Regions from separate parts of the Levilactobacillus sp. FUA 3915 genome, predicted to be linked through region 2. Evidence: a T-box and tRNA genes for the amino acid it is inferred to sense, from the RefSeq annotation. Region 2 holds a T-box; the other holds one or more tRNA genes.
The links. The T-box of region 2 lies ahead of tyrS (tyrosine--tRNA ligase). A T-box ahead of a tRNA ligase gene usually reads a tRNA of that ligase, here a tRNA-Tyr.

Region 1 (5,137 bases), 140 kb from region 2:
CGATACGCGGCGTGATGCTGGGTTCACCATCTTCGTCTTCGGGATTAACCTGGGTTCCTTGGTCGCACCGCTCTTGGTTGGGTGGTTAGGCCTGAAATACAACTTCCATTTAGGGTTCTCCTTGGCCGCTATTGGGATGTTCTTAGGTCTGGTTCAATACTGGATCGGTGGGAAGAAGTACTTGAGTAAGGATAGTCTTTACCCAACTGACCCACTGGAACCCGGTGACATGAAGAAGCTGACCGTTCGTGGGACCATTGGTTTGGTTGCTTTCGGATTGATCATTATCTTGATGTACCTCTTAGGTTCACTGAACTTAAACAACTTCGTGCTCTTATTATCCGTTATCGCGATTGCTGCACCAGTCGTTTACTTCACGATTTTCTTAACGAGTAAAAAAGTTACCAGCACTGAACGGAAGCACGTGTGGGCTTACTTAGGCCTGTTCATCGCTGCCATGATCTTCTGGGCAATTGAAGAACAAGGGTCATCTGTGTTGGCCTTATTCGCTGCCAACCAGACGAACAACCATTTCTTAGGCATTCACATTTTGCCATCTTGGTACCAAATGTTAAACCCACTGTTCATCTTGATCTACACGCCATTCTTCGCTGCAATGTGGAACCGTTGGGGTAAGAAGCAACCTAGCTCTCCAGCCAAGTTCGCAACTGGGATGCTGTTCGCTGGGGCTTCTTACCTGATCATGGTGATTCCTGTTGTCATGTTCGGGACGGATGCTCGGGTCAGTCCGCTTTGGTTAGTTGGTAGCTGGGCAGTTGTTGAAATTGCCGAACTGTTGATTTCACCAATCGGATTATCCGTGACGACCAAGTTAGCACCAAAGGCGTTCCAATCTCAAATGATGAGTATGTGGTTCTTAGCCGATGCTGCCGGACAAGCCGTTAACGCGCAAATCGTTAAATTATACACGCCAGAAAACGAAGCAGCTTACTTCATGGGCGTGGCCATCGTGGCCATCGTCGCTGGGCTGATTATGTTTGCCCTGGTTAAACCAATTAAGAACTTAATGGCCGGAATTAAATAATTTGTTTCTGGCGAAAAAGTGCTACTCTATGATGGAGTGGCATTTTTTTGTGCGACTATATTTGAAAGGGGGCGACGACGTGGTTAAGGTGGCCATGATCAGTGACTTACATTTAGACATCAACCAGCAGGACGCAGAGGCCGTTGCCCAACAGCAGGCGGCGTACCTGACCCAACGGAACGTGGGACTGTATTTAATCGCCGGTGACGTGACCAATTACTTTAGTCAGTCGCTAGCCTTCGTCACCCGGTTACAAGCGCTCATGGCACCAGCCAAGGTGCGGTTTATTGCGGGGAATCATGACATGTTGCACGATATCACGTATGCGGGCCTAGAATCGTCGCAGACGCCCGTTTACTTCCATCGTGGGTCTTTAGACCTTCCGGGGACTAACTGGCGGGTAATCGGCAATAATGGCTGGTATGATTATCAATTTGCTAATAACCTGGTCGGCCGGAATTTTTTGAGCTGGAAGCGGGCCTTTTGGATCGACAGTAGCATTGAACAACCCCAAAGTGATCCGGAACGGCTGAATCAGGTCGTGGCACAGATGACCGATCAATTGGTACAGGCACAGGTCGCCGGCAAACGGGTCCTGTTTATGACCCACTTTGTCCCACGCCAGGACTATATCCGGTATACGGATGACGATCGTTTCTGGAACATGGCCAATGCCATGCTAGGGAGCCCGCGGATTGGGGCCGTTTTGGAAAAATATTCAGTGGCTGATACTTTATTCGGTCACGTCCACAGCCGCTTCGCCCCCGCAACCTTTGGCCCGACTACCTATTACAATCAGGCAGTTGGGTACCATAATCGGCGAATCGACGAGTGGTCCCAGCCCGATTTTTTTGTTGAATGGCAGCGCCAATTAAGGATTTTGAATTTAAAATAAAAAAAACTGCAAAAAAGTCTTGACGATTTATGCAGTTTTTTGTATGATAGTGTAGTTGATTCGTTACGACGATTCACGTTTTGGTGGGGTAGCGAAGTCTGGCTAAACGCGGCGGACTGTAAATCCGCTCCTTCGGGTTCGGTGGTTCGAATCCACTCCCCACCATTTTTATTATTGGGCTATAGCCAAGTGGTAAGGCAACAGGTTTTGATCCTGTCATGCGCTGGTTCGAACCCAGCTAGCCCAACTAAGGAACAGTCACGGTGTGTGACTGTTTTTTTATGCGTTCATTTATATTTTAGATTATGGCGCCCGAGGAATTTCTCGAGCGCCTTTTTGTGTATTTCACGAAATTATTTTAAAATTGGACATTTTGGGGCGGTCGTCCTGTAAATGAGTCAGTGGCTAGACAAAAACGTGAGAAAACCGGTGCACTAATCCGGGTTCTGGCGGCGTCAACTGGGTATAGAACATGGCACCAGCAAATTATAGGGACAATCGTTACCCCAGTTTTCAATTTATCAGCGCTGACAAATAGTTCGTGGGGTGTTAGGATAATCTTAAAAGGGGCAGTCGGTGCTCGTGAAAGGGGTGGCAGTTGATGTTTAAAGAAAAATGGCAACATCTTAGTCAAGTTCAGCAACCTAGTTGTCGGTGGATCTATGCCGGTGTCACCTTAGTGAGCCTAGGGGCGGGGGTCATGCTCGTCACGACGCCGGTCTTTGCGGATACCCGAGAAACGACTGCTGGTGACGGTGAGCCCCAAACGGAGAATGTGGCGACCACCCAAGCGACGAGTTCGGTCACGCCGGCTGATGTGTCGCAGTCTGGACAAACAGGTACCGGTGCTGGGACTGGTTCCGCTCAGAAAGGTACTGGGACGTCAGACGAGACGGTGACACCGGAAGAGCCGGCTAAACCCGTGATACCGAGTTCTGAACCGACAACGAAACCAGCACCAACGACTGGGACGAAACCAATCACGCCAGTCACGCCGACACAGACGCCGGTGACGCCCAAGCCAATGGTTTCATCCGAGAAAACAACACCAACGGCAATCAAGCCATCGCTGCGAGCGACTCGGTATTTACTGTTAAGAGACGTGGAGCAGCCAACGGGACAAGACGAACCATCGACTGAAGACACAACGAATTCAACACCTGATGCGACACCTGCGAGCGGTGTGCTGACAGCGCCGACCACGACTCCCGATGCTGATACGCAGTCGGCACTGGCCTACACGTTAAATGAGGGCAAGGACGGCTACGTGGTGACGGGTTTTGCCAATCAGACGCACGGCACGCAGATTACGATTCCGGATACCTATTTGAACTTGCCGGTCACGGAGATTGCCGCGAACGCCTTCAATGGGGCGGGGCTAACGGATGTGACGCTGGGCCAAAATCTACAGGTCATTCGGGACTATGCGTTTACGAATAACCAATTAAAAACGATCAAATTTACGAGCGGTATCTGGTCCGTGGGGGCCGGGGCGTTTGCCAATAACGACTTGGTGACGGTTGATCTGGGGAACTTGCAGCAGATCAACGCCGGGGCCTTTCAGAGCAATCAGCTTCAGCAGTTAGTCATTCCCAATTCGGTGACTAGCATTGCGGACGATGCCTTTGAAAATAATACGATTCAGTCGCTGTCGTTGAGCCAAAACGTGGTCTCAATTGGGACGGCGGCCTTTGCGAACAACCAGATTCAGGGCCACTTGGTATTACCTGAGACACTGACCGCGCTGGGGGATCAAGCCTTTGCTAACAATCAGCTGACTGGATTGACCTTGGATGCTGGTTTGAGCCTATTGAACACCGGCGTCTTTGCCAATAATCAACTGACCGGCACGTTAACGATTCCCGCGACCATCACCAGTATTGGGGATGACGCCTTCGACATGAACCAGTTGACTGGCTTGCAGCTGGACGACAGCGTGACGTCGATTGGAACGGCGGCGTTTGCCCATAACTTATTAGCTGGGTCACTTAACTTACCAGCCAGTCTGACGCACCTGGGAGACCAAGCCTTCTGGGATAACCGGCTGCGTCGCGTGACGTTGAATGACAAATTGACGGAGATTGGGCCACAAACGTTTGCCGATAATCAGCTGACGGGTACCCTGAATCTCCCCGACAGCATCTTGAACGTGGGGACGTCGGCCTTTGCCAATAACCAACTGACCGTTTTGACTGGCGGGACTAAGCTGAACACGATTGAAAAATATGCTTTCTATGGGAATAAATTGACCGGGACCCTGACGTTGTCGGATCAAATGACGAGTATTGGTGAGTATGCCTTTGCGGGTGGCAACCAGTTGACTGGTTTGACTGGCGGGACCAAGCTAAACACGATTGAAAAGTATGTCTTCTACGGGAATAAATTGACCGGGACGCTGGCGTTATCGGATCAAATGGCCAATATTGGCGAGTCGGCCTTTGCGGGTGGTAACCAATTGACGCGACTTGAGCTGGGGACGGCCCCCTTGTCAACGATTGAAGCCAATGCGTTTGCCAACAATAACCTGACGGGCACGCTGCATTTTCCGGATACGTTAACCAACGTCGGGGCTGATGCATTTGTGAACAACCAATTGACCGGTTTGACCTTTGGGACCGGCTTGGTGACCGTTAACGATGAAGCGTTTGAACATAATCAATTAAGTGGGACCCTGACGCTGGGCGACAACGTTCATGATGTTGGGAAATATGCGTTTGCTTATAACAAGCTGGCTGACCTCGAGATGGGGTCGAACATGAACAGTCTGGAAAATTATTCATTTGCTTATAATAGCTTGCAGAAAATCAATGCTAGCGGTCAGATTGGAACCATCGGGGACTATGCCTTCGCTGGACAAACCTTGTTGAACGCCGGTGTTGCGGGTGCGATTGTGGCTAATCAAAACGGCACGATCACCACGGTTGCCTCTGGTGTCCAGCAGGCAATTCGAGATGCCTTGGGAATGAAGAATCTTGATATTGCGGGATTAACCTTCATTTTCACTGACAATCAAGCCCAGCTGATCTACGACCCGGTTACGGATACCCTGACGTTGCCGAATGTTGCTGATAGTGCGACGTTGCCGGATTGGGTGAAGAGTGGCAAAGTGGTTCTGAGCCTGACGACTAACAGCACTGATACCGGACGTTATGGCGTTGAAAACCTCAGGCTGGATTTAAACCGGTGGGTGACAGACG
Region 2 (5,137 bases):
AAAAAGCACGCGCTAGCCAATGGCCTGCGCGTGCTTCATTATTTTAGCAATTAAGCTTCAACCCGGACTAAGAAGTAACGCTTTTTACCCCGACGAACGATGACAAACTTACCATCAAACGCACTGGTTGGATCAATATCGATATCCGTTGCCGTGACTTTTTCACCATTGATGCGGATGGCACCGTTAGTTAAGTCTTCTCGTGCTTGACGCCGAGAGGATTCAATCTTCGTGTCATCAACTAACCACTCAACGATGTTCTTCTGATCAGCGTTAACCGTGACGGAAGGCATCTTCTTGAAACCCTGTTCGATTTCACTAGCCGTCAGGTCAGCAACATCCCCGGAAAAGAGGGCCTTGGTAATGTGTTGGGCTTCCGCAACCGCGTCTTCACCATGAACAAACGCCGTGACTTCTTCAGCCAAACGCGTTTGGGCCAAGCGCTTTTCTGGATGCGTGGCAACCGCGTCTTCCAGTTCTTTGATTTCATCTTGGCTCAGGAACGTAAAGTACTTCAAGAACTTCACAACGTCCCGGTCATCCGTGTTGATCCAGAATTGGTAGAATTCGTAAGGTGAAGTCTTTTCTGGGTCTAACCAGATGTTGCCGCCTTCAGACTTCCCGAACTTGGTGCCATCGGCCTTCAATAACAAGGGGATCGTTAAACCGTAAGCCTTAGCGTCCGCACCCTCTTGCTTATGGATAAGGTCGATACCGGCCGTGATGTTCCCCCATTGGTCAGCCCCACCAATTTGCAGTTGAACATCTTCTGCTTGGTATAAATGAAGAAAATCGATGGATTGCAAGATTTGGTAAGTGAATTCCGTGTAAGAAATCCCGACCTCTAGCCGTGAAGCGACAACTTCCTTGTTCAACATGTTATTCACGTTAAACAGCTTCCCGTAATCACGCAAGAAGTCTAACAGGGAAACCTTTGAAAGCCAGTCGTAGTTGTTCACAATTTTGAAGGACCCATCTTGACCAAAGAGGTGTTCCATCTGCTTCGTTAAGCAGTCCTGGTTGTGACGAACTTGATCCATCGTTTGTAAGACCCGTTCCGCCTTCTTACCTGAAGGATCACCGATTGACCCGGTGGCCCCACCAATCACAATGTATGGCCGGTGACCGGCTAATTGGAATCGTTTCAAAATCATGAAGGGAATCAGGTGACCAATGTGCATGGAATCCCCAGTTGGGTCAATCCCTGCGTACAGTCCAACGGCCTTTTCGTTGACCAAGTCGCCTAAACCCGTTTCATCCGTCTGTTGGTTAATGGCGCCGCGCCATTTCAATTCATCAATAATCGACATATTTCGTTCCTCCTAAATTAGCTACAACATAAAAAAGTCCCCAATGGCTAATGCCATCAGGGACGAATTAAAATCCGCGTTACCACCCAAGTTGTTGTCAATTGACAACCGCTCGCCATCGTTAACGGAATGACCCGCCGGAAAATCCGGCCGCTCCACAGCGTAATTCGTGAACACGGACGTTCTGACTCTCAGCATCGTCAGATCTCTTGACCGGAGCCGCCCTCACTACTGAACTGTTTCTTAGCTTATGCCCTTGATGATACCGGGCGCGCACCGAAAAGTCAATAGACGGCCGCGGTTTTACCCGCTAGACGTTAAAGAGGTTCTAAAACAAGTCTTTAATCGTGGTCAGCACAATCTGCACGTTGAGAATCGTTAAGACAATGGTACAAGTCCATGCCAACACCGTTACCCAGCGCTTGTTGACCCACTGCTCCCCCATGATTTTCTTGGAGGAGGTAAAGATGGTCAACGGAATCATGGAGAATGGCAGAGCAATCGACAGGAAGACCTGTGAATTCACCAGCAGGTTATCCAGTGCGCGTTCGCTTCCCCCGTAAAAGACGGTCGCGATAATCACGGGCACCACGGAAATCAGCCGGGTAACCAGTCGCCGGACCCACAAAGGAATCTTCATATTGATGAAACCTTCCATAATAACTTGTCCCGTCAGTGTTCCCGTAATCGTTGAGTTTTGCCCAGACGCCAGTAAAGCAACGGCAAACAGCGTGGATAAGACGGGTGACGCCACGGCGCCTGCCAAGTGGTTATCCTGTAAAGCTGCGTACAGGTTACCGAACGTGCCCAACTGATCCGTCCCCTTACCGAAGAACATCGCTGCCCCCAGCAAAAGTAACAGACAGTTGATCACAAATGCGCCAAACAATTGAATGTTAGAATCCCAAGTCGTGAATTTCACGGCCCGCGCCATTTCAGCCGGGTCTTCTCGGTCAAACTTACGGGTCTGTGAAATTGAAGAGTGTAAATACAGGTTATGTGGCATCACGGTTGCCCCCACAATTCCTAAGGCCATGGTTAATTGCCCGGGATGCACAATTTCTGGCCGCGGAATGAAGTTGGCCACGGCTGCGCCCATGTTCGGCTGCGCAATGATGACTTCGTAGGCGAAGACCACCAGGATCACCGTGATCAAGCACAAGACGATAGCTTCAATTTTACGGAAGCCCAGTTTAGTTAATAACAATAGTAACGCGTAGTGCTAGTCATGTAATATTTATTGGATAGAATCTTGAATCAAATCAAATAGTATGCAAAAAGCCCGCATTTGCGGTAGCTTCTAAGGTGACTAAACCAGAAAGAAGAACCGTAAATGCAAGGCCTCCTTAAAACTATCCCAAAATTCAATTTAATTCAAGAGACTATCCAGAAATTCATCAAAATTATCACACCTGTTTACCAACTTTTGCCAAAATATATTCGTTTCCGTCAAAATTACAAACAGCTAAAAGTCAGTGATATCACTATTATCGCCTGCATGCTTACGCGAATAGACTTACGGGACCCATCAGAAACGCACTTCCACCAAACTTTGATGGCAGCAGGAATTATCGTCCCAGAACGTAGCCGTTACAACCGCCGGTGCCGAAATCTTCTTCAAATAATGAAGCTGATTCGCTGGCAATTATTGAAGCAATATCGTCACAGCACTACCTATGAAATCATTGATAGTGCACCAATCACTTTAGTCTCAGCAAGGCGTAGTAATCAAGCTAGGGTCTTACGAGGTGTTGCCGATAAAGGTTTTAACGCCACCAAACAGTTATATTATTACGGATTCAAACTACACGCGGTCATGGATAATAATGGATATTTCGTGAACTGGGAACTAACAGCGGCCAACGTTGATGATCGAAAGCCAGTCGAAGAATTATTGCGAGAAGTCCCAGCACGTCAGGTTCTAGCGGACGGCGGCTATCTTAGCCGTCCCCTTCAGCAACGGCTGAAAACGCAAGGAATCAACTTCTGGTTCCCACTACGAAAGAACATGCGTGACTCAGGCCACGTTAACTCTTCGTTTTTAAAGAATCAACGGCGCCACATTGAGACTGGTTTTAATAATCTCAATACGGTAGGCCACTTTGAACATCCAGGAACCGGTACGCTAATCGGCTTAGGCAGCCGATTAGCAGCACTGTTCTTGTGGAATACACTCAAAGTTCATAGTAATCTGGTTCGTGGCCGAAGTGGATTGCGAATAGACTAGCACTACGCGTAATAGTAATAAAACGTCAAAGACGGTCAAGGAAACCCCGAGAATCAGAGGAACCCCAAACAGCAGCTGCAAGGCGATTGCGCCCCCGATAACTTCCGCAATATCCGTTGCCATAATCGCTAATTCCGTCATGACCCACAAAACGGCACCGATGCGTTTCGTGGTGTGGGCCCGTGTTGCTTGGGCCAAGTCCATCTGTGTCACAATGCCCAGTTTAGCCGCCATGTACTGTAATAGCATCGCGATTAAACTCGAAATCAAGATGACGGACATCAACAGGTAGCCGTACTGAGCACCCCCACCGATTGAGGTCACCCAGTTTCCCGGATCCATGTAACCCACGGCAACCAGTGCGCCCGGGCCAGAGAAGGCCAATAGGTTCTTTAAGAAGCCTTTTTCCTTTGGAATCGTCACGGTCCCATTAATTTCTTGTAATGACGGGCCGTTCGCGTAACCAGTTAAGCTGGTCTTCGTTGAAACGTTGTCTGTCATGTTTTCCAACTCCCCTATCTCTATGATATCCCACTATTATACTGACTGGTCAGTGATTGTAAAGCCTTTTTTAACCGAGCCTAACTTTAATTTTATATTACCCATTAAATTAATAATCCCAAAAATACCAAATTTTCTTGTGTTTTCACGAATCTTGGTCGATAATAATCTTTCAAAGAAATTTTCAGAAAGTGGTGACCTTGATGTCAAATACCAAAGTATTTATTGAAATTCTTGCGCCAATCTTTATTGCCATTCTGGTATTAGCCGGATTGGCCGCCCTCCTCACTTGGCAACTAAGTCCGGTCGTCATCGGCCTCGCTGGTCTCGGTGCCGGTGGCTTACTTGTGGTCATGCTCAGCGGCTTGCTGGCAGACAGCTGGACCCATCGCCAGGCCCAACAACTTCATGAACAACCCAAAAATCGGTAAGCCCACGTGGGTCTACCGATTTTTCTTTATGTAAATTAGCCAAATTCGCGCGTGGTGCCACGTAGTTCCGTCAACGTTTGGTCGAGAATCTCAGGCAACTGCTGCTCGATCAGTGCGAGCTTCTCTTCCCCCAACTTGGTCAGGCCCAGGTACCGTCGACGCCGGTCATTCGGGGCCACCCGTTGTTTCAAGTAACCGCGCTTGCACAGATCGACCACCAGATTCGACGTGCGGGTGGCCGAAAAACCTAATTTCTGAGCCACCTGGGCCACGGACAAATGCTCGGCCGCCACGTAACTCATTAACTGACACTGCGGCAGATTCACCGCCAGCCCCGTTAGCGGTTGATTGTAGCATTGCGTGACTAGGCTGTAGATTTGCGTTAGCTGCTGCAGCTGTTCCTGATTTGCCATACTCCCCACTTCCTTCCCCGCACTTGATGGCTACAATAGGTGCTGACTCTCGTTCCACAGGACAGTAAAAATAAGGGATGGTTCTGTCCGTTTCCGCCAGCGGGTTCAAGGTGCCCTGCTGTGGAGCACGGTTCCAGCCTGAGAAACGGTCTTCCACCTCGCCTTGAAGCCTCGCTAAAGACCGCGAGTCTCCAAGGTCGTCCCATGTTCTAAACTGAGAAAGTCACTCAGTTAAGAACACCGACACAGCTGAGC

Region 1: it has a tRNA-Tyr gene. The T-box ahead of tyrS (tyrosine--tRNA ligase) is inferred to sense a tRNA for this amino acid. The anticodon was not compared.

What each region holds. Positions count from the first base shown of each region.
Region 1 is NZ_CP168704.1:408,644-413,780, reverse strand. Features, by position in the region: gene ACEPST_RS02340 (peptide MFS transporter) at 1-1,045, shown strand, start outside; gene ACEPST_RS02335 (metallophosphoesterase) at 1,140-1,940, shown strand; tRNA gene ACEPST_RS02330 (tRNA-Tyr) at 2,023-2,105, shown strand; tRNA gene ACEPST_RS02325 (tRNA-Gln) at 2,116-2,187, shown strand; gene ACEPST_RS02320 (leucine-rich repeat domain-containing protein) at 2,542-5,137, shown strand, end outside.
Region 2 is NZ_CP168704.1:549,418-554,554, forward strand. Features, by position in the region: gene tyrS (tyrosine--tRNA ligase) at 51-1,310, opposite strand; T-box leader at 1,366-1,564, opposite strand; partial or broken gene ACEPST_RS02905 (divalent metal cation transporter) at 1,639-2,523, opposite strand; gene ACEPST_RS02910 (IS982 family transposase) at 2,644-3,537, shown strand; partial or broken gene ACEPST_RS02915 (Nramp family divalent metal transporter) at 3,547-4,038, opposite strand; gene ACEPST_RS02920 (hypothetical protein) at 4,242-4,469, shown strand; gene ACEPST_RS02925 (MarR family winged helix-turn-helix transcriptional regulator) at 4,505-4,882, opposite strand.